DNA from 4 places in the Paenibacillus sp. FSL H7-0943 genome. Region 1 is predicted to be linked to each of the others. Evidence: predicted binding sites of a transcription regulator. Region 1 holds the regulator's gene; each other region holds the start of a gene.

Region 1 (5,703 bases):
GTCTTCTGCGAGAGCGGGAAGCGGAGACGCTACAGCCCGAAGGTGATCTGACTTTCTATCGTCAATTAGCGCTTGCAGTAGGAGATTGGACGGAGTTAGCGCCACCTAGAGATGAGCATGCTGAGAATCCGCTAGCGAATTTATCTTTTACTGATTATATGGACGAAGTAACCAAACGACTTAAAGACACATTACCGCAGTATGAAAGCCGGGAAGCTCAGGATATTATGATCAATGAGGTGATGACGGCACTTGCCGAAGACAAACACCTACTGATCGAAGCGGGCACAGGAACCGGTAAATCGCTCGGTTATTTGTTGCCTGCCATATATCAAAGCGTTCGCACCAATGAAAAAGTCATGGTCAGCACTCATACCATTAATCTGCAGGACCAATTGCGCGAGCGGGATATCCCTTTGTTAACGCAGGTAGTTCCTTTTCCGTTTAAAGCTGCTATTTTTAAGGGAAGAGGGCATTATTTGTGTCTGCGTAAGTTTGAGCATAAAATTAATAAAAAGGACTTTATAAGCCCAAGGGAAGATGCGCTTACTGCAGCTCAGATGATTGTATGGCTCACTCAAAGTGAATCAGGGGATGATGAAGAGCTGAATTTAAGCGGCCGGGGCGGTGACTTCTGGGAGACGGTGGCAAGCGATACCGATTCCTGTCTGGGCCGTTCTTGTCCTTGGTTCCGCAAATGTTATTATCATAGGGCCAAGCATGAAGCTGGGATTGCTGACGTGGTTATTACGAACCACTCCAAGCTATTCGCAGATGTTAAGGCTGGGCACCAGCTGCTTCCGGCTTACGAGCATCTTGTCATTGATGAAGCACATCATTTAGAAGATGTGGCTGGTAAACATCTTGGCATGCATATGAAGCATTTCACTGTGGCACACACGTTATCGCGACTGTATAAAGATAGCCGAAACGGACAGCTTCCTGCTCTGCGTCAGATATTACAGTCGTCAGGCAGTGAAGAGGCTTCAGAATGGAGCGGAGTCATCGATCGGATCTACCCGGATCTGCTTACTGTCAAAGAAACCTGGGATGCACTCAGCGACAAGCTGTTCAGCCTATTGCCGGAACGCAGTGATGCAGGGGCAGGAGAAGCGGGACAACTGGTTATGCGGTTGCTTCCCGCCCGTAAGCCGAAGGATTGGGATGAATTGGTTGCGCTAGAGAACACTATGAATCTGACGTTAAGCGACATCATCCGTAAGGGTGATAAAATGCTTAACGAGATGCGTGACCAGGAAAGCCAATCCTCAGCAGACAGCCTTGTTACTGATATTAGCGGTTTATTTAAAGATTTGGCTTCCATACGTGAGCAAGTAAGATTCTTTATGGGGCTGAATGACGATAATGTAGTATATTGGCTGGAGGCAAATGGAAATTACCGCAGCAAATCACTACAGCTGTATGCCGTCCCTGTGGATGTTAGCAGCCAGCTTAAAGAGTTGTTCTTCGATAAGAAAAAAAGCATCGTGCTTACCTCGGCGACGCTATCTGTAGATAAATCTTTTCAATTTATGATTGATAATCTCGGACTTAACGAAGCTGTAGAAGAGGGACGTCTAATGACCTCACTCCTTCCATCTCCCTTTAAGTATCGCGAGCAGGCACTGCTAGTTATACCGCGTGATTTTCCTAGTGTGAAGGGGAGTGTGGGCGATGCTCGATTTGTCGATACACTCGTACAGTCATTATCGGAAGCTGCTAAAACAACACGTGGGCGGATGCTGGTTCTGTTTACTTCTTATAAAATGCTGCGTCAGGTATATGATCCGCTTAAAGAGGCTTTGGCCTCACAAGAGATTACGGTGCTTGGTCAAGGCGTGGAAGGTGGCAGCCGGAGCAAGCTGATCCGGCGCTTTCAGGACAGTGCAGCATCCGTATTGCTGGGGACGAGCAGCTTCTGGGAAGGTGTAGATATTCCAGGTGAAGCACTGACTTGCCTGGCCATCGTGAGACTTCCGTTTCAACCACCGAATCACCCGTTGGCGGAAGCGAAGTCGGAGTTATTGCAGGCCCAGAAGAAGAATCCGTTCATGAAATTATCTGTTCCTCAAGCGGTTATTCGTTTTAAGCAGGGATTCGGAAGACTGGTTCGCACGGCGCAGGATCGCGGAATAGTTATTGTTTATGATACAAGGGTTATTGAATCTCATTACGGGAAGTATTTCCTTTATTCATTGCCTGGTCCCAAAATGGAGCATATGCTTACTGATCAAATGGTCCCCCGCATAGCGGAATGGCTAGAGGATGGTGGCGCTTCTTAAAACGCTCGTCTTCAGTTTAGCTCCTCCTTATCCTTAAGGGCGGTGTGTTACAGTACCGTCCTTAATAAGGAGAGGTAGACGTTTGAATATGGATTTTCACAAGAACATTACTATTTTTAGGAGGAAAAATATGAAATCGGATAAAATATCAGAAGCCGTTGTTCGCAGACTGCCTGTGTACTTGCGTTTTTTGAATGATCTCCAGAATCGCGAAATATTAACAGTTTCCTCTCAGGAACTTGGACAAAAGCTTGATCTTAATCCCGCACAGATTCGTAAGGATTTAGCATATTTTGGTGACTTCGGCAGAAAAGGTATCGGCTATGATGTAACGTATCTTATTGAGAAAATCCGTCATATCCTGAAGCTGGATCAACAGCTTAATGTAGCTTTAGTTGGAGCAGGTAATCTCGGACATGCCTTGTCTAATTACAATGCATATCTCAAAGATACTATGAAAATCACGGCTATATTTGATTCGTACGCTCCTAAGGTTGGACGTAAGATCAACTCCCTTACTGTGCAACCGATGGATGAACTAGGCAGCACAATTCGTGAGCAAGGTATTCGCATTGCCATTATTACCGTACCTGATTCAGAAGCTCAAAATGTAGCAGATATCCTCATTTCTTCTGGGATTGAAGCGATTTTGAACTTTGCCCCTGTGATTCTGAAGACACCACCGAATATCCGGGTGCATGCAGCTGATTTTACAACTGATCTGCAAAGTCTTGCTTATTACTTGCGGGATGGAAAGGAAGAAAGTGAACATGAACAACAATAAAACGATAATTAAGGGCGGGTATTTTCTGACTCCGGGAACGGATGAGCCGGTTCTGAGTGGATATATGACTATTGAAGATGATTTAATCACTTACATAGGAAAAGAAGAGCCTCAGATGGAAGCTGGAGTGCAAGTGGTTGATGGCAGCCGTCTGCTGTTCATGCCTGGACTTGTAAACACACACGGTCATGCGGCGATGTCTTTGCTGCGTGGATATGGAGATGATTTAGCGCTACAAGTGTGGCTTCAGGAGAAGATGTGGCCAATGGAGGAAAAGTTCACCGGTGATGATGTATACTGGGGAACCTCCTTATCTGTATTGGAAATGCTGAAGGGTGGAACTACGACCTTCCTCGATATGTATGATCATATGGACCGAGTAGCCGAGGTAGCTGAGTTATCAGGTATCCGTTCCGTATTGATGCGTGGTGTGATCGGGTTATGTCCAGAGGATGTACAGAATCACAAGCTTGCGGAAGCGATTTCTTTTGCCCGTAACTGGCATGGAAAGGCTGACGGTAGAATTACTACTATGATCTCGCCACACGCCCCTTATACTTGCCCTCCTGACTTCCTGGTTAAGTTCGTGCAGGCAGCGCATGATCTGGATTTACCGATGCATACGCATATGTCCGAAACGAAACGTGAAGTGGAACAAAATGTGGCGGATTACGGGTTGCGTCCTGTAGCTCACTTAGAGAAGCTTGGAATGTTCACACGTCCCTCGATAGTTGCACATGGTGTTCATTTAAATGATGAAGAGATTGAGATCTTGGCTCGCCATAATGTGGGTGTATCTCATAATCCGGGCAGTAATTTGAAGCTGGCTAGCGGAGTGGCTCGGGTTACTGATCTTCTAAAAGCTGGTGTGAAGGTGTCTCTTGGCACGGATGGCGCGGCAAGCAACAATAACTTGGATATGTTTGAAGAGATGCGGCTTGCAGCTCTCATTCATAAGGGTGTCAGCGGTGATCCAACGGCTGTCCCTGCTCCAGAAGCTCTGCGTATGGCTACAGAATATGGCGCGCAGTCCATCTTTTTAAATAATGTAGGCAGACTTGCTGTAGGGATGAAAGCTGATTTCATTGCTATTGATATCGATCAGCCGCATTTGCTGCCACACACAGATCTGTTGTCTCATGCAGTTTACTCTGCTAGCGCTAAGGATGTTGAGCATGTGTGGGTGAATGGTAAACAGGTCATCAAGCATGGACAATGCTTAACCCTGGATGAGGAAGCTATCCGGCGTAAAGCGCAAGAAGTCTTCGAAGGTTTATTGAAGCGTTAAGTCTGGAGAATAACGAATAATTAATAGGCTGCGACTTTTTGCTTTTAGCAAAAGTTGCGGCCTTTTGTGCATTTTTAAGGCTGAGAAAGCTAGAAAATTATGAAATTTTGGATAAACACGCAGGTGTGTTATATAATCAAAAAAGATATATTACTAGAAAGGGAGCTGTACCTTGAAGAAAAGGAAAAAATGGATCCTCCTGGGGTCAGTTCTGATTCTGCTCCTGGGGTTTGGACTTATCCAGTTCTATGCCTATATTATGAAAGATCAATGGAACGAGCGTGATATCGCTAAGGATGTTGCCAAAACCAGAGCGGGTCTAACAGAGGTAACCAAAGCACAAAAATCGGTTTGGGATGAAAATGCAGTGTACTGGGTATTAACAGGGAAAAATGAAGCCGGGACTGCTCTTATGGTCTGGGTCCGCTTTACGGTAGATGGAAAATTTGCTGAAGGCGACGACGCAGTGTTTGCTGAGGAACTAAGTAAAGGAACCTCGGAAGCCCAAATACGCGGCATTATCAAAGCTGATCTTCCGGACATAACGATTGAACGCTTGCTGCCGGGAGTATATAACGGAGAGTATGCTTGGCAGCTTTTTTATAAACAAAGCGGTCGGTATTATTATCAATTTTATCGCTTTTCGGATGGGTCCCGAATGGGCGAAGGTTACAGTTTACCTAAAAGTTAAGCTGAACATAAGGAAATTAAGGGTGGCATAGTAAACAAGCGAACTTATTATAAGTTCGCTTGTTTACATTTATTTGATGTACAAAAGTGATATACTAAGTGATATACTGAATGGGTGGTTATCACCGAATATTCCCTTAAATTCACATACGAAAATAGGCCGATTGATTAAAAATCAAGGCCGATTTTGTCGAAAGTGAGGAATTTATTTGGTATTGATGGAAATATTTAAAAAATTAAATTTTAAATATATTCACATTTATTTTGAAATTAGTATATACACCTGTGATATACTACTACTTGTAATTAGAACAGCAATAAGAGACTTCAGTCTCTCTGATGAGCTCTCAAGTAGCTATAAATTATTATAATGAGCTTTATATTTTGTCATCTTTGAGAGGAGGACGTTTCTTGAAATTACGTCTTGTACCTGTGCTGATAACGTCTCTACTGTCGGCTACTCTATTGTTTGGTGGCTTCTTTTTGTATCGTCAGTTTGCAATGCAGGAACCACTTCAGAAGATTGTATCTCAATATGAGGGCGTCAATAATTCTCATATCAGTATTAACCGCAATGAGGTCACTTTGAAACTTGATCTCCAGCCAGGCACGAAATTACGTGAGCTGGTTCAGTACGTCTCCCAAGAAGGAAAATCGAT
Region 2 (5,703 bases), 2.2 Mb from region 1:
GACTCGTAAGGCAACACTCGTTGGAACGGATAAAGTAAGCGACATTGCGGTACTCTCTATTGATGCCAAAGGAATCGATACCATCGCGCAGCTCGGTGATTCCTCTAAGCTTCGTCTAGGTGAAACGGTCATTGCTATCGGTAATCCGCTAGGACTTGGTGATACATTGACCTCGGGGATTGTTAGCTATACTGAACGGATGGTTCCCGTATCCCTTAATCAGGATGGAGTATATGACTGGGAACAAGAAGTGATACAGACCGATGCGGCGATTAATGAAGGAAACAGTGGCGGCGCATTAGTGGATCTGGATGGCAAGGTCATTGGAATTAACACAATGAAGATTTCAGATACGGGTGTAGAGGGTCTGGGTTTTGCAATTCCTGCGAATCATGTGATAGATATCGCTAATGAGCTGGCTGAAAAAGGACATATTGCCCGTTCGTACTTGGGTGTATATTCAGTTGATTTGAACAATCCGTACGTTCCACTAGCAGAAGATCAACGCAATGAATTGAACCTGCCGAACAGTGTTAAGGATGGAGTAGTTGTTCTAGAAGCCGTTGGCCCTGCGAAGGAAGCTGGACTGCAATTCAATGATGTCATTACCAAATTTAATGATCAATCAATCATATCTACCCTTTCTCTTCGCAAGTACTTATATAATCATACGAAGATCGGTGATGATCTGAAAATTACTTACTATCGAAACGGCGAGGCCAAACAGGCAACAGTTAAACTTCTTGAAAAACCACAGGAATAATATGCTGGAAGTCGGTATATAATGATATAGCAGTTACGACAAGTAGAGCGGACTACCCCTTCGATTCCGAGGGGGTACCTTCTTGAAAAAGCGGATAAAAGTAACGTTTTTGGGAAAGCTATTTTTCTAAAACCATGATAATTATGCCAGAAAAAGGATCTATTTAGGGAATAAACACTAAGTGGCAGCCCTTACATTGGAAGGTAATACTTATTAGGGCAAAAACGGATATATTCGGATGCTTGCTTGCCTTTGCTAATCAGGTGTGGTAATATGATATCAATCATACATTTAGTCCCTAATTCTCGCATTGAAAAGGGCTGTCATATTTGGTAATACAACCTTTTTCAATGTGTGAATTTTTTCTTTGTTTGAAGATAAAAAGAACATATTAATTTAAATTTGTGGAGGTAACACACATGCAAACAGGTACAGTTAAATGGTTCAACGCAGAAAAAGGATTCGGATTTATCGAAGTTGAAGGCGGAAGCGACGTATTCGTTCACTTCAGCGCAATCACTGGCGACGGCTTCAAAACTTTGGACGAAGGCCAACGCGTTGAATTCAACGTTGTTCAAGGCAACCGTGGACCACAAGCCGAAAACGTTGTAAAACTGTAATAATAGAAGAAACCGTCCCAGCTTGTGAAAGTTGGGACGGTCTTTTTATATCTAGTTACTCACTATTGACTTACAGGATGGGAGGAACGGCAATGAACTACCGGAAGAAACCTTTGGAAGAAATACCGGAAGAAAATACCGCAATTTGGGCATGTACCAATGAGGGATGCAACGGATGGATGAGGGATAATTTCGCATTTGAACATGCGCCTTCTTGCCGTCTATGTGACTCTCCAATGGTTCGCAGCACGAAGATGCTACCCCAATTGCTTAATTCGAATGGCGATCTCAAATCGCTGAAGAAGGGTATTTCCATCTAACCAATACCTAAATGAGTCAAGCATTTAATAGAACGACGAACCACTCAAGACGGGTAAACCGTCTTATTTTTTTTGCTTTCTTTATGCTAAATTGTGATCTTTGTCACAAATCATTTGAATTTCACCGTTAAATGACTATCTTTATGTGACATTTATCACAAAAAGAAGTTTAAATTTTTGACAGAATATAATTAACGAAAAGGGGAGAAGGAAGGGACAAATATGGATACAGTAATGCTGTCGCGTATACAATTTGCGTCGACGACAATATTCCACTATTTCTTTGTACCGGTATCAATCGGACTAGCGCTCTTGATTGCAATCATGGAGACAATGTACGTTAGAAAAGGTAATGAAGAGTACAAAAAAATGGCGCAGTTCTGGGGAAAGCTATTCCTCATCAATTTTGCAGTAGGGGTAGTTACAGGGATATTGCAGGAATTTCAGTTCGGGATGAACTGGTCCGATTATTCACGTTTTGTTGGTGATGTATTCGGGGCTCCACTTGCAGTTGAGGCATTGGCAGCCTTTTTTCTGGAGTCTACTTTTATTGGGATATGGATATTCGGTTGGGATAAAGTGTCCAAGCGAGTACATTTACTGTCCATCTGGCTGGTAGCATTCGGTACGATGTTATCTGCATTCTGGATTCTAGCGGCTAACTCTTTTATGCAGCATCCTGTGGGTTTTGCGATAAATAATGGACGTGCAGAAATGAACGATTTCTTCGCGCTTATTACGAACGGACAATTGCTGGTTGAATTCCCACACACCGTACTGGCTGCTTATGCAACAGGTGCTTTTCTTGTAACTGGTATTAGTGCTTATAAAATATTGAAGAAACAAGAGGTTTCTTTCTTTAAAAAGTCTTTTCAGATTGCAGCCATCGTAGGGATTATTTCTTCTATTGGTGTAGCTGTTGCTGGTCACGCCCAAGCGCAATATTTGGTTGAAACTCAACCAATGAAAATGGCAGCTTCCGAAGGACTGTGGGGTAAGAGTGGTGACCCAGCACCTTGGACCGTATGGGCAAACATTGATCCAAAAAATCAAATTAGTAGTGGAGAATTTCAAATTCCTTATATGCTGAGTTTCCTTTCATACAGTAAATTTTCCGGTGAAGTTAAAGGTATGCTTGAGCTGCAAGCGGAGTATGAGCAAACCTATGGCCCCGGTGACTATATTCCACCTGTACGTACGACATTCTGGAGTTTCCGGATCATGGTTCTAGCAGGAACGTTAATGATTGTATTGGGAATGTACGCTATGTACTTAATGTGGCGCAAAAAAATGGACCGTCCGAACACTTGGTTTATGCGGTTTATGTTATGGGGCTTGTTGCTTCCTCCGATTGCGAATACAGCCGGTTGGGTTATGACCGAATTCGGGCGTCAGCCATGGACGGTATTCGGACTGATGACAACGGAAGACAGTGTGTCGCCTAATATTACAAGTGGTCAAGTTCTGTTCTCCGTGATTTCTTTTACAACGATTTATTTAATTCTAGGATTAGTGTTGGTCGGATTGTTTATTAAAGTGATTAAAAAAGGTCCTTATGCAATGGATAACGATCACGGCGATTCGAATGATCCATATAACGAGGAGGGTTCCCATGATATCTCTTAATGAATTGTGGTTTGTGCTGATTGCAGTTCTGTTTATAGGGTTCTTCTTCCTGGAGGGTTTCGATTTCGGCGTAGGGATGGAAACACAAATTCTCGCTAAAAATGATACAGAGCGCCGTGTTCTGATTAACTCGATCGGACCCTTCTGGGATGGGAATGAGGTATGGCTTATCACAGCTGCGGGTGCAATGTTTGCGGCTTTCCCGGAGTGGTATGCAACGCTGTTTAGTGGATTCTATATTCCTTTTGTATTTGCCTTATTAGCTTTGATAGCGCGTGGTGTCGCTTTTGAATTCAGAGGTAAACGTGATTCATTGGCTTGGAAAAGAACTTGGGATGCTTGTATCTTTATCGGCAGCTTCCTTCCACCATTCCTCTTGGCAGTAGTATTTGCAAGCTTTATCAAAGGATTGCCTATTGATGGGGAGATGCAAATGTATGCAGGGTTCACAGATATCGTGAATGTGTACACTGTAGTAGCAGGGCTTACTGTTGTCCTTCTGTGCCTGGTGCATGGTCTCATGTTCACAACACTGCGTACAGTGGGGGATCTACAGGCTCGCGCTCGCAAGTTGGCTCAAAAATTGCTAATCCCGCTCGCAGTTTTATTTACTGCTTTTGTGATTATGACTTATAATATGACGGATATTTTCGAGCAACGTGGAACGATTCTTATGATTATTGTAGCCCTGGGAGTTATCGCCTTTGTACTGTCCGGTTACTTCATGACGAAGAAGAAGGATGGCTACGCTTTTGGAATGACAGGAGCGGTAATGGCGCTTTCGGTAACTTCTATCTTTGTAGGATTGTTCCCGCGTGTTATGATTAGTTCAATTGATCAAGCTTTTAATTTGACGATCACTAATGCGGCTTCGGGCCATTACTCTTTGAAGGTAATGACGATTGTGGCACTGACTATCCTTCCGTTCGTATTGGGATATCAAATTTGGAGTTACTTTGTCTTTCATAAACGGGTTCACGAGAAGGAGCATCTTGAATACTAATGGATAAAAACTTGCTTGGGTATAAAGGAGTTAAGCCAGTCTTTCTGATTGTAGGCTTCCTTACCCTGGTGCAAAGCTTGTCCATACTTCTGCTGGCTAAATCGCTGGCAGAAGTCATCTCTGCGCTATTTGCGGGAGAACCTCTGAAGGAACAATGGGGCACTGCGCTATTGTTCCTTCTTGCATTTCTTGTGCGCCATGCTTGTGCTATGCTGATGAGCCGTGTCTCTTACCGCTTCGCGGAAGCAACGGGCAGCACTATGCGGAGGGAAATGATGGACAAGCTCTTCCAGCTTGGCCCTAGAATGGTGGGCGGGCGTGGAACCGGGGATCTTGTTACACTGGTGCTGGAAGGCGTAACTAAATTCCGCACGTATCTGGAAGCGATCATTCCTAGAATGGTAGGGATGTCTGTTACACCGATCTTGGTGCTTATTTACGTCTTTACGATGGACACTACGAGCGGGATTATTCTTACGGTAACTATGCCGATTATTATTGTTTTTATGATTTTGATTGGGATGACGGCCCGTAAGCAAATGGATCGGCAATTGAAATCGTATCGCACATTATCTAATCATTTCGTAGACTCATTACGTGGGCTAGAAACATTAAAATTTCTAGGACGCAGTCGTAGTCATAGCGACAGCATTGCTACTGTCAGCGATCGTTATCGCTCGGCGACCATGCGTACGCTACGAGTGGCCTTTTTGTCATCGTTCGCCCTGGATTTCTTCACTATGCTGTCTGTAGCTTCTGTAGCGGTAAGTCTTGGTTTGCGGCTTGTAAATGAACAAATGACATTGGTTACGGGCTTAACGATTCTAATCTTGGCTCCGGAATATTTTCTGCCTGTCAGATTGGTAGGTTCAGATTTCCATGCTACTTTGGATGGGAAAGAAGCCGCTGAAGCAATGAAGAGCATTATAGATCAAGATGAGGTGAAGGCTGAAGTAATCGTCCCTAACGGTGATCTATCTGTCGGTTCTGCAGCAAAAACATCGGAACAAATATTCACTTGGCATGAGAATAGCGTGCTCACATTAAATGACGTTAGCGTGAAGTATGAGGAAGCAGGGCTTTCTTCGCTGGAAGCGCTGAACCTGCAATTTAAAGGAGCTAGCAAAATTGGGATTATCGGAGAGAGCGGGGCCGGTAAATCTACTTTAGTGGATATATTAGGGGGCTTCTTACACCCTACTTCAGGAAGTATCACGGTTAACGGTACTACGGTTAGTGCATTAACGGATGAGGCTTGGCGAAAACAGACCTCGTATATCCCGCAGCGTCCGTATATTTTTAGCGGTACGTTAGCTGATAATATACGTTTTTATTACCCTGAGGCTTCTATGGAGGCTGTTGCCGCGGCAG
Region 3 (5,703 bases), 310 kb from region 1:
GTAAGACAAATAACATTATTGATGCCCGTGTGGTAAACAAAGGACAGGTCAATTGTGGGGATTTATCTCCATAATTGACCTTTTTCGTTCAACAAAGAGATACAATTTTCGTGAGTACAATCACAAGTCAAAACTCCTTTCAGGGTTAAGGTGAACAGGTAGAAAAGATTTTTTCAGAACCTGATCACATATCCCGAGGAGGAACTATTATGGAAACTAAACAACCTAATGATAGAATTTCGGATTTACAGCATAAGCAATCGGTGCAACCTGGATTTACTCCAGATGCCCTGGTAAAAGATATTGTGCTGCAATTCCCAAAAGCTGCGGATTATTTCAAGTCCAAACGGATTGATTTCTGCTGTGGAGGCGCCAAACCTCTTGCTGAAGCAGCTGTAGAGCGTGGACTAGATCAAGAGATGATCATTAGTGATCTCAACAAGCTGTTCGAGGAATATCCGGTACCTCAAGAAGAACTCGCATGGAACACAGCACCTTCTGCAGAGTTAATCGAGCATATCGTGAGTAAACATCACCATTACCTGCGGGAAGAGCTGCCCCTGATTAGCCAAAATGTAACTAAGGTATACCGGGTTCATGGCGGAGATTCCCCTCATTTAGAAGAGTTATATAGTTTGTTTAATGCACTCAAGGAAGATCTGCTTCAGCATACAGCTAAAGAAGAGGAAGACGAGTTTCCAAAATTATTAGCGTATGATGCCAATCCAAGTGAAGAAGGGCTGACCATACTTCGTGAGGCATTAGTTAACCTTGAGAGTGAACATGACACAGCAGGCGATATATTGAGACAAATACGCAAAATAACAGCTGATTTCACCCCACCGGCTCATGCTTGTACAACCTATCGTTTGACTTATGCCCGGCTAGAGGAGCTGGAGAGCATGACTTTTGAACATGTTCATCTGGAGAATAATATATTGTTCCCTAGATTCCAGTAGAAAAAATGAGTTTTCATAGAGTCCCTTAGGGGACTTTTTTTATATTTGAGAACAAAGCTTATTTACGTTATTCTTAAATAGACAGTATGCATAACTTACTACAAGCCTGAGACGCTGTGTGGTCATTAGGCGGGACAAGGCGGTGTCACTATGCCCACGAAATATATGTGGAGGTTGTTACTAGGATTAGTCATCGTATTCATAATAGGTGGGTGTTCCACTCTTGCTGACATTAATAATGAAGGGAATAATGGCTTAGCAGGATCAGACGGGCCTACGCTTTCGCTTATCGTTGCGGGAAATGACTTGCTTACCAACCCTTTGGACAAGCAGCTTAGCGAGAGCTACAGAAAAGGGATAACGATCTTTGACCTACTGAAAGGTAGTGGGAAGGCCACCTTTTCTGAGGATAACACAAGCATTCTAACGGTAAATAATATTTCACTCGGTCCAGGAATGAATTGGGAGCTGCAAATGGATGGGGAGACCATTGGACCTGAGGATTGGGGTCGAACAGTCGGGCATGAATCAAAATTAGTAATTACGGCGATGTCTAAGGAACAAGAGGAACCCCTTCAAATTGTGTTGTTGACCGTGAATGGTGGAAGTGAGCAAGTGAATTTGAATCATTCATATGTTATGGGATTTACTGAAGATTTAACAGTGAGAGGTTTGTTGAAGAACAGCAGTGTGGTGCAGTTGACCGAAGACAACAAAAAGGTGTTATCCATTGGTGATTATACTCCTCTTAGCAATGAAGTTTGGAAGATGAAGGTGAATGGGAAGCAGCTGCTTGAGAATGGAATGGACATGAAGCTTAGAGTGCAGGATGAATTGGAGATTTTATTGGCTATACGTTAAAAAAAAGTACATAAATGCCAGATCTACGGTTGCTCAGAATCCGTGATCTGGCTTTTTTAATTGGAAGTTATAACCTAATAAAGTTGTCTTATTTTTATGTGAAAACATTCACATTTAATGTGACTGTAATCACAATCTCTCTTAAATTTTGAAATGTATAATTCCATTATGTAGAAGAGAAGTTGAAGCAAAGTTCAACAAGAACGGATAAGACTGAGGAGGCACCTAACCATGGCAGCGAAGAGAGAAAAATTAGTATTAGTCGGCAACGGTATGGCAGGCATAGGTACGCTAGAGCAAATATTGAAGCTAGGTGGAGCTTATGACATTACGGTCTTTGGAAGCGAACCTCATCCCAATTATAATCGGATCATGTTGTCCTATGTTCTCGAAGGCAGCAAAACCATCAACGATATCATCCTAAACGACTGGAATTGGTATGAAGATAACAACATTACCTTGCATACAGCAACAACAGTTACACGAATTGACGAGCATTCCAAGCAAGTAATTGCGGATAACGGTATGGCTGTTTCTTACGATAAAGTGATTATTGCAACGGGTTCGAATTCATTTATTTTACCTGTACCTGGTTGTGATAAGGAAGGCGTAGTGGGTTTCCGGGATATTGCAGATTGTGATGCGATGCTGGCTGCGGCTAAACAATACAACAAAGCGGCGGTAATCGGCGGGGGTTTACTTGGATTGGAAGCGGCAAAGGGTCTTGTGAACCTTGGCATGGACGTTACTGTAGTACATCTGATGGAAGATCTAATGGAGCGCCAGCTGGATCGTAATGCCTCTTCTATGTTGCAAGCTGAGCTAGAGCGTCAAGGCGTGAAATTTGCCATGGGCAAACAAACAGTAGAATTGACCGGGGAACAGAGAGTAAGTGGATTACAATTTAGTGATGGCACTTCACTTGCGGCTGATTTTGTAGTTATGGCTGTAGGCATCAAACCGAATATAACTGTGGCAAAAGAAAGCGGAATTGCTGTTAATCGTGGGATTGTAGTGGACGATTATCTGCAGACCTCTATGCAAAATGTATATTCCATTGGCGAATGTGCCGAACATCGCGGAGTTTGTTACGGATTAGTAGCTCCGCTATTCGAGCAGGGGATGGTTCTAGCTAAACATCTCTGCGGAAGCGATACAAACCCATATGAAGGTTCTGTTGTCTCCACCAAATTAAAAATTTCCGGAGTGGATGTATTTTCTGCAGGTGAGTTTATGGATTCTCCTGAACATACTGTAATCTCAAGCAAAGATGAATGGAAGCGAACCTATAAGAAAATTCTGCTCAAAGACAATGTCATTGTTGGTGCAGTCCTATTCGGGGATGTGACAGAGTCGGCTAACCTGCAAAAGTTAGTAAAACAAGGCGCTGTAATGACCGATGAAATTTATACAGAGGTTATGGGTACGGGCTGCTGCGGAAGTGGAGCCAAAAAGAGCACATCCGTAGAAGCGATGGCGGACGAAGAAATCGTTTGTGGCTGTAACGGGGTTACGAAAAAAGCGATTGTGGATGCGGTCATAGAAAATGGTTTTACTACTGTGGACGAAATAAAAGCATGTACAGGAGCGACGCGCTCTTGCGGAGGTTGTAAACCGGTTGTAGAACAAATTTTACAATTTGTCCTGGGTGATAGTTTTGAGCAGTCTGCCAAGCAAGGAATTTGTAGCTGCACAACGCTTAGCCGGGATGAGATTGTTGCTGAGATTACAGCTAAAGGTCTTAGTACTACTAAAGAGGTTATGCATGTACTGGGTTGGAAACAAGAGGAAGGCTGCTCTAAATGCCGTCCGGCGATTAACTATTATCTGGGGATGATAAATCCCGATACACATCAAGACGAGAAGGAATCACGCTTTGTTAATGAACGTATGGGAGCCAATATTCAGAAAGACGGAACCTATACCGTTATTCCACGCATGTACGGCGGGGTAACGACACCGGAGGATTTGAAGAAAATCGCTGATGTCTCCCTTAAATATGATGTGAAAGTTGTGAAGGTGACGGGTGGGCAACGCCTGGATCTAATCGGGGTGAAAAAAGAGGATCTGCCGAAAGTATGGGAAGAGCTCGATATGCCATCAGGTTATGGTTATGCCAAGTCGCTACGTACCGTTAAGACTTGTGTGGGTTCACAGTTCTGCCGTTTCGGCACACAGGATTCGCTGGGAATGGGCGCGCTCATAGAACGTAAGTATGAACGTCTTGATTTTCCTGCCAAGTTTAAAATAGCTGTCAACGGCTGCCCGCGTAACTGTGCGGAATCCTGTACGAAGGATATTGGCATCGTCGGTAATGATGGCGGTTGGGAAGTGTTTATCGGTGGTAACGGTGGGATCAAGCCACGGATCGCTGACTCCTTCTGCAAAATAAAGACCGATGAAGAGTTGATCGAAGTGTGCTCCGCTGTGATGCAATATTACCGTGAGACCGGCAATTATTTGGAGAGAACCTCCGAGTGGGTTGAGCGTATGGGACTTGAGCAGATTCAAATGGTCATTTTGAATAATGAAGATAACCGCAAAGAGCTGGCCGCACGGATTGACTTTGCTCTGACTCAGGTTACGGATCCTTGGAAAAAAATGCTCAATGACAGCAGCACTCGTACTGCGCTTTTTGAAGAATCAAGAGTCTAGCGGATATAACGCACACAGAAGGGGAGAGACCAATGAATAAGACCACACAAACGTATGCAATAGGATCAGTACAGGATTTCCTGCTGCAAATTGGCCGCGTAGTGATTGCTGGAAATGTTGAACTGGCTGTTTTCCGTGCCTCTGACGGAGCCATCTATGCAGTAGAGAATCGCAGTCCTCATCCTAAGGGGGGCCCGCTTGCTGAAGGGATCGTGTCAGGTCACTATCTGTACGATCCACTGTACGATTGGAAAATCGATCTGCGCACGGGTGAGGTGCAGGCACCAGACCAAGGTAGTGTGGTGACTTATCCAGTCACACTGGACGGAGAGAAAGTTACAGTGAGCGTGTAGACACCGAAGAGTGTAGTAATAGATTTAATAGAAAACGGTGGGGTGGAGTATTATGTTTACGCAAAGTGTGGAGAGCATCGTAGAGACGGCAGTCAGTAAGCGGGACAAAATGAATGAAAGCTTGCCAAGATATTTTCTAGCAGCCCTATTGGCAGGTGCTTATGTAGGTATTGGGATTATCCTTATTTTCTCCCTAGGAGCACCGTTAGCGGCTGCCAAATCTCCTTTCCAACCGCTTATTATGGGCACATCCTTCGGCATCGCACTGACGCTTGTAGTATTTGCAGGCTCAGAGCTGTTTACCGGGAATAATATGTTTTTTACTGTAAGTACACTGGCAGGCAGAACCAGTATCTGGGATACCGTTAAGAACTGGATTCTTGTATTTATCGGGAATGTGGTAGGTGCAGTGATTTTAGCACTTTTAATTCGTGGGACTGGGTTGTTCAGTGCTGCGCCGCCGGAGCATTTGATTTTTACAGCCGCTGCTAAAAAAATGAGTCTCCCGTTCTCCGAGCTGTTTTTTCGTGGAATCCTGTGTAATTGGCTGGTCTGTTTAGCGCTATGGATGTCCTCACGCGCTAAAAGTGAATCTGCTAAGCTAATCTTAATCTGGTGGTGTCTGTTTGCCTTTATCGCAAGTGGATATGAGCATAGTGTGGCTAATATGACTCTGCTTAGTGTTGCTGTGTTGCTTCCAAATCATCCGGAAACCATTACGATAGCTGGATGGCTGCATAATATGATCCCTGTAACTTTGGGGAATATCATTGGTGGAGGCGTATTCGTCGGTATGGCCTATTGGGTGATCTCACCAGTGCGTGGTGCTCGCAACAACCGTTAAGATCCATTTTTAATTAACTATATTAGAGCTG
Region 4 (5,703 bases), 290 kb from region 1:
CATAACCAAATCTGTTACATCCAATAAGTCATTAATCTTGTCACCTTCGTTGTAACCATTACTGTCTAATGTGGTGTGCAAATTCCAACGCTTCTTCACTTCCGTAAATAACTGCTTTACAAATTGCGCCTGCAAGGTTGGTTCTCCACCGGATACAGTTAACCCGCCACCGGATGAACGATAGTAGTTTATATATGGCTCGATTTCCGAAAGCACTTCTTCTAGAGTCATTTCTTTACCTTCATCTAAAGCCCATGTATCAGGGTTATGGCAATACTGACATTTCAGCAAGCAGCCTTGCATAAATAAGACAAATCGAATACCAGGTCCATCAACGGTTCCAAAGGTTTCCAAAGAATGTATGCGACCTTTAATCATAGGATGTCATCCTTTCGCCACGCCAGACTAACAGTCCCTTTTTCAACGATGAAGATCCCTGTCCTTGAGACTGTCATATCCCTATATCGCGGCAATAAAATTTAAAATTTTAACAATTCTCAAACAAGATATTACCGCCCTTGAGACAAGGGCGGTATCTTCCTTGCAATTATTTCAATAGTAGTACTAATTCAAAGATCTTCATGACAGGAACAAATTACATCGAACCGTGGAATGTACGGTTGATTACATCCATTTGTTGTTCACGAGTCAGCTTGATGAAGTTAACTGCATAACCGGATACACGGATAGTCAATTGTGGATAGTTCTCTGGGTGCTCCATAGCGTCCATCAGCTGTTCACGGTTAAATACGTTAACATTCAAATGCTGAGCGTTGTTATGGAAGTATCCATCCATCATGTGTACCAGGTTAGACTTACGGGAATCCTCGTCTTTACCAAGTGCCTTAGGTACGATGGAGAACGTATTAGAGATACCATCTTGTGCATCGGAGTAAGGCAGTTTAGCTACAGAGTTCAGGGAAGCCAAGGCGCCTTTCTTGTCACGTCCGTGCATTGGGTTAGCACCTGGTGCGAAAGGTTCACCTTTCTTACGTCCGTCAGGTGTAGTACCTGTCTTCTTACCGTACACTACATTCGAAGTAATGGTCAGTACCGATTGAGTCGGCACAGAATCACGATATGTTTTGTTTTTACGGATCATAGTCATGAAGGTTTCAACCAATTCTACTGCGATGCTGTCAACAGCATCGTCATTGTTACCGTAGCAAGGGAATTCGCCTTCGGTTTCGAAATCGATCGCAATACCTTGTTCGTTACGAATAGGTTTTACTTTGGCGTATTTAATTGCGCTTAGTGAGTCAGCTGCAACGGACAGCCCAGCAATACCACAAGCCATCGTACGCAGAATGTCACGGTCATGCAGCGCCATTTCGATACGTTCGTAAGAATATTTGTCATGCATATAGTGAATGATGTTCAAAGTGTTAACATAAGTCTTAGCCAACCACTCCATCATCGGTTTGAAACGTTTCATTACTTCGTCATAATCCAGATATTCAGAAGTGATCGCTGGGAATTCCGGTCCAACTTGTGCTCCGGATTTTTCATCTACACCACCATTGATAGCATACAGTAATGCTTTTGCCAGGTTGGCACGAGCACCGAAGAACTGCATTTGTTTACCGATACGCATTGGAGATACGCAGCAAGCAATCGCATAATCTTCACCCCAGTATGGACGCATTACATCGTCATTTTCATACTGAATTGCACTAGTTTCGATGGAAACCTTAGCACAATATTTTTTGAAGGCTTCAGGCAATTTTTCGGACCACAGTACAGTTAAGTTTGGTTCCGGAGCTGGACCCAAGTTGTACAGGGTGTTCAAGAAACGGAAGCTGTTCTTAGTAACACGAGTTGTTCCGTCTTCAGCCATACCACCGATGGATTCAGTTACCCATGTTGGGTCGCCGGAGAACAGATCATTATAGTCAGGTGTACGCAAGAATTTCACGATACGCAGTTTCATTACGAAATGATCGACGATTTCTTGTACTTGTTCTTCAGTCAAAGTACCTTCAGCAATATCGCGTTCTGCATAGATGTCCAGGAAAGAGGACACACGGCCCAGGGACATCGCCGCACCATTTTGCTCTTTAACTGCTGCCAGATATCCGAAGTATACCCATTGAGTAGCTTCTTTGAAGTTGGTCGCCGGTCTGGAAATATCCATACCATGAGCAGCTGCCATTTCTTTCAATTCGCCAAGTGCACGAATTTGCTCGGACAGCTCTTCACGCAAACGAATGATATCTTCAGTCATGGAATCTACTTCAAGCTCAGTTTGTTGTTGTTTTTTGTCTTTAATGAGGAAATCAATACCGTACAGAGCAATGCGGCGGTAGTCGCCGATGATGCGTCCGCGGCCGTAAGCATCAGGAAGACCTGTAATTACGCCGGATTTACGCACAGCTCTCATGTCTGGTGTATATGCATCAAATACGCCTTGGTTATGCGTTTTGCGAATGTTCGTAAACATGTCAACGATGTTTTGTGGAAGCTCGAAGCCATAAGCCTTCGTAGCATCAACCATCATCTTGATCCCGCCGAATGGCTGGATGGAACGTTTGAAAGGAGCATCAGTCTGTACGCCTACAATTTGTTCCTTGTCCTTGTCAATGTAGCCTGGTGCATGTGAAGTGATTGTGGAGACAGTATCTAGGGAAACATCCCATACGCCGCCTCTTTCTCTTTCTTCCTTGCTCAATTGGGAAATAATCTTCCACAGTTCAGTTGTGTTACTAGTAGGTCCTACGAGGAATTCTTCGTTTCCTTCATAAGGCTTAATGTTGCTTGCGATAAAGTTGTTAACGTCAACTTTTCTGGACCATTTACCTTTTGCAAAACTTCTCCAACCGGATTTCACTTCTTGTACATCTTTTTCAATCACCGACATGCTAAATCCCTCCATCTATATTTATATTATATTTGTAGAGATCGCGGGCTTGAAGGTTGATCCCGTGTCTCGTGATCCCAAGAAAAATATGGTTGTTCGAAAATTCACAATCATTGTTCCATATATGGGACCGTTGTTTATATAAACATTTTAGTTTATTTTCTATAAATAGACTGTGACAAATATCACCTTTCCGGTGATATTTGTCACTTATATCTAATCCACAACCATCCTATTATCTACTTAACCAAATATTAATTATCAAATCTTCCGTAGAAAGCATTACGATATACATCTGCGAGTTCAGATACCAGCGGCAGCTTAGGATTGGCAGTTGTACATTGATCTTCAAATGCACGGTCAGCCAAGTAATCTACATGGGATTCAAAATCCTTAGGATCAAAGCCCAATTGTTGGAAGGATTCTTCGATACCCAGTTTTTTGTTCATGTCGCGAATAGCATTGATCAGGCTAGTTACACCTTCTTCAGTTGTGCGAGCTGGCAATCCCAGAATACGGGCGATTTCTGCATAACGCTCGTCAGCTACGAAGTGTGAATATTTAGGGAACGAAGCGAACTTCGTAGGTTTCTTAGCATTGTAACGAATAACGTGTGGCATAAGGATCGCATTAGTACGACCGTGAGCAGTGTGATATTGACCGCCCCATTTATGCGCCAAGCTGTGGTTAATACCCAGGAAAGCATTAGCAAAGGCCATACCAGCAAGTGTTGATGCGTTATGCATTTTTTCACGGGCAACTCTGTCGCCTTCAAGAGCCGATTTTTCAAGGTATTGGAATACCAATTGGATTGCTTTAATTGCCAGACCATCCGTGTAGTCACTCGCCATAACAGATACATAAGCTTCGATGGCATGTGTCAATACGTCCATACCTGTATCAGCTACAGCAGTTTTTGGCAAGCTGTATACGAACTCTGGATCAATGATAGCTACGTCTGGAGTTAGCTCGTAGTCAGCCAAAGGATATTTAGTGTGTTGTTCAGTTGTTTTATCGGTAATAACTGCGAAAGATGTTACTTCCGAACCTGTACCCGAAGTAGTTGGAATCGCTACAAACTTAGCTTTGTTTCCAAGTTTAGGGAATTTGTAAACCCGTTTACGGATATCCATGAATTTTTGTTTCAGACCATTAAAGTCTGCGTCTGGATGTTCATAGAATAACCACATTCCTTTTGCAGCATCCATTGGGGAACCACCACCAAGTGCGATGATGCAGTCCGGTTGGAATCTGTTCATCATTGCTGTACCTTTTTCAACTGTAGTTGTCGATGGATCTGGTTCAACTTCCGAGAACACTTCGATCGCTACAGGAGTTTGGCGTTGACGCAGGTAATGTTCAACTCTCTCAACATATCCAAGCTTAACCATCATTGGGTCAGTGATAATTGCGACACGTGTGATATCAGGCATTTTGGTCAGGTACTGAGTAGCGCCTTTTTCGAAATAGATCTTGTCAGGTACTTTAAACCATTGCATATTCACGGTACGACGATTCACCCTTTTCACGTTGATCAAATTGATTGCTGTAACGTTTTGCGACACGGAGTTACGACCATAAGATCCGCAGCCCAGCGTCAACGAAGGGATGTTAGTGTTATAGATATCGCCGATCGCACCATGAGTGGAAGGCGAGTTAACGAGAATACGTCCTGTTTGCAGACGGTTAGAGAACTTCATGATTACTTCTTCGTTGTTGGAGTGGATAGCCGAACTATGGCCCATACCACCAAATTCAACAACTTGTGCTGCGCGTTCAATACCTTGATCTGCGTTTTTAACTTTGTAGCAAGCAAGCACAGGACTCAATTTTTCAGCGGACAATGGATATTTAGTGCCTACACCTTCAAGTTCTGCTACCAGAATCTTAGTGCCGGCAGGAACTTGAATGCCGCACATTTCAGCAATTTTCACTGCGGATTGTCCAACGATTGCTGGATTAACCGCACATTTATCAACGTTCATAGCGCCGCTAGTAAGTTTGGCAGCTTCTTCTTTGTTAACAAAGTAGCAGCCATTAGCGATCATTTTCTTTTTCACTTGATCGAAGATTGGTTCTTCGATAATAACAGCTTGCTCGGAAGCACAGATCATACCATTATCAAATGTTTTGGAAAGAATGATGTCCGTTACGGCTTGATCGATATCCGCGCTCTTTTCGATGAATGCAGGTACGTTACCAGGACCTACGCCAAGAGCTGGTTTACCACAGCTATAAGCTGCTTTTACCATTGCAGAACCGCCAGTTGCAAGAATAAGTGCAACGTCAGGGTTGTTCATCAAAGCGTTTGTTTTGTCCATCGTTGGCATTTCAATCCATTGGATACAATTCTCAGGTGCGCCAGCTTTTACAGCCGCATCATGAAGAATTCTAGCAGCTGCTGCACTACACTCTTGCGCAGATGGGTGAAAACCGAATATAATAGGGTTCCGTGTCTTAATCGAAATCAACGCTTTAAACATCGTGGTGGATGTAGGGTTGGTTACCGGTGTGATACCCATTACAATTCCGACGGGCTCAGCAATTTTTTGGAAGCTTTCATAAGCATTGTCTTCAATAACGCCTACTGTTTTATCGTATTTAATTCCGTGCCAGATATATTCTGTCGAGAAGATGTTTTTAGTAATTTTGTCTTCGTAAACCCCGCGGCCAGTTTCTTCTACAGCCAATTTAGCGAGGTACATATGTTTGTCGAGTCCAGCCAACGCCATTGCATGAACGATTGTGTCAACTTGCTCTTGATCCAGCGCCATGAATGCCTCATGTGCTTTTTTCGCTTTATCCACCAAAGTCTGAATATACTCTTCAGCGGTAGTTTGTTTAAC

What was found. The regulator Rex, encoded in region 1, represses fermentation and respiration genes when NADH is low (regulators of the CRP and FNR family bind a similar motif). The targets are predictions, from matches to a motif close to TTGTGAAATATTTCACAA.
Region 2: NSQ55_RS29990 (cytochrome ubiquinol oxidase subunit I) is a predicted target of Rex. The motif match lies at 1,847-1,864, and genes of this name have one in related genera.
Region 3: nirB (nitrite reductase large subunit NirB) is a predicted target of Rex. The motif match lies at 1,917-1,934, and genes of this name have one in related genera.
Region 4: pflB (formate C-acetyltransferase) is a predicted target of Rex. The motif match lies at 2,950-2,967, and genes of this name have one in related genera.

What each region holds. Positions count from the first base shown of each region.
Region 1 is NZ_CP150148.1:4,636,192-4,641,894, reverse strand. Features, by position in the region: gene dinG (ATP-dependent DNA helicase DinG) at 1-2,282, shown strand, start outside; gene NSQ55_RS20305 (redox-sensing transcriptional repressor Rex) at 2,413-3,066, shown strand; gene NSQ55_RS20300 (amidohydrolase) at 3,053-4,354, shown strand; gene NSQ55_RS20295 (DUF5590 domain-containing protein) at 4,527-5,045, shown strand; gene NSQ55_RS20290 (hypothetical protein) at 5,456-5,703, shown strand, end outside.
Region 2 is NZ_CP150148.1:6,847,729-6,853,431, reverse strand. Features, by position in the region: gene NSQ55_RS30005 (trypsin-like peptidase domain-containing protein) at 1-763, shown strand, start outside; gene NSQ55_RS30000 (cold-shock protein) at 1,183-1,383, shown strand; gene NSQ55_RS29995 (cold-shock protein) at 1,476-1,703, shown strand; gene NSQ55_RS29990 (cytochrome ubiquinol oxidase subunit I) at 1,926-3,329, shown strand; gene cydB (cytochrome d ubiquinol oxidase subunit II) at 3,316-4,332, shown strand; gene cydD (thiol reductant ABC exporter subunit CydD) at 4,332-5,703, shown strand, end outside.
Region 3 is NZ_CP150148.1:4,942,352-4,948,054, reverse strand. Features, by position in the region: gene ric (iron-sulfur cluster repair di-iron protein) at 264-959, shown strand; gene NSQ55_RS21725 (hypothetical protein) at 1,110-1,820, shown strand; gene nirB (nitrite reductase large subunit NirB) at 2,052-4,475, shown strand; gene nirD (nitrite reductase small subunit NirD) at 4,508-4,828, shown strand; gene NSQ55_RS21710 (formate/nitrite transporter family protein) at 4,881-5,672, shown strand.
Region 4 is NZ_CP150148.1:4,921,466-4,927,168, forward strand. Features, by position in the region: gene pflA (pyruvate formate-lyase-activating protein) at 1-378, opposite strand, end outside; gene pflB (formate C-acetyltransferase) at 596-2,857, opposite strand; gene adhE (bifunctional acetaldehyde-CoA/alcohol dehydrogenase) at 3,112-5,703, opposite strand, start outside.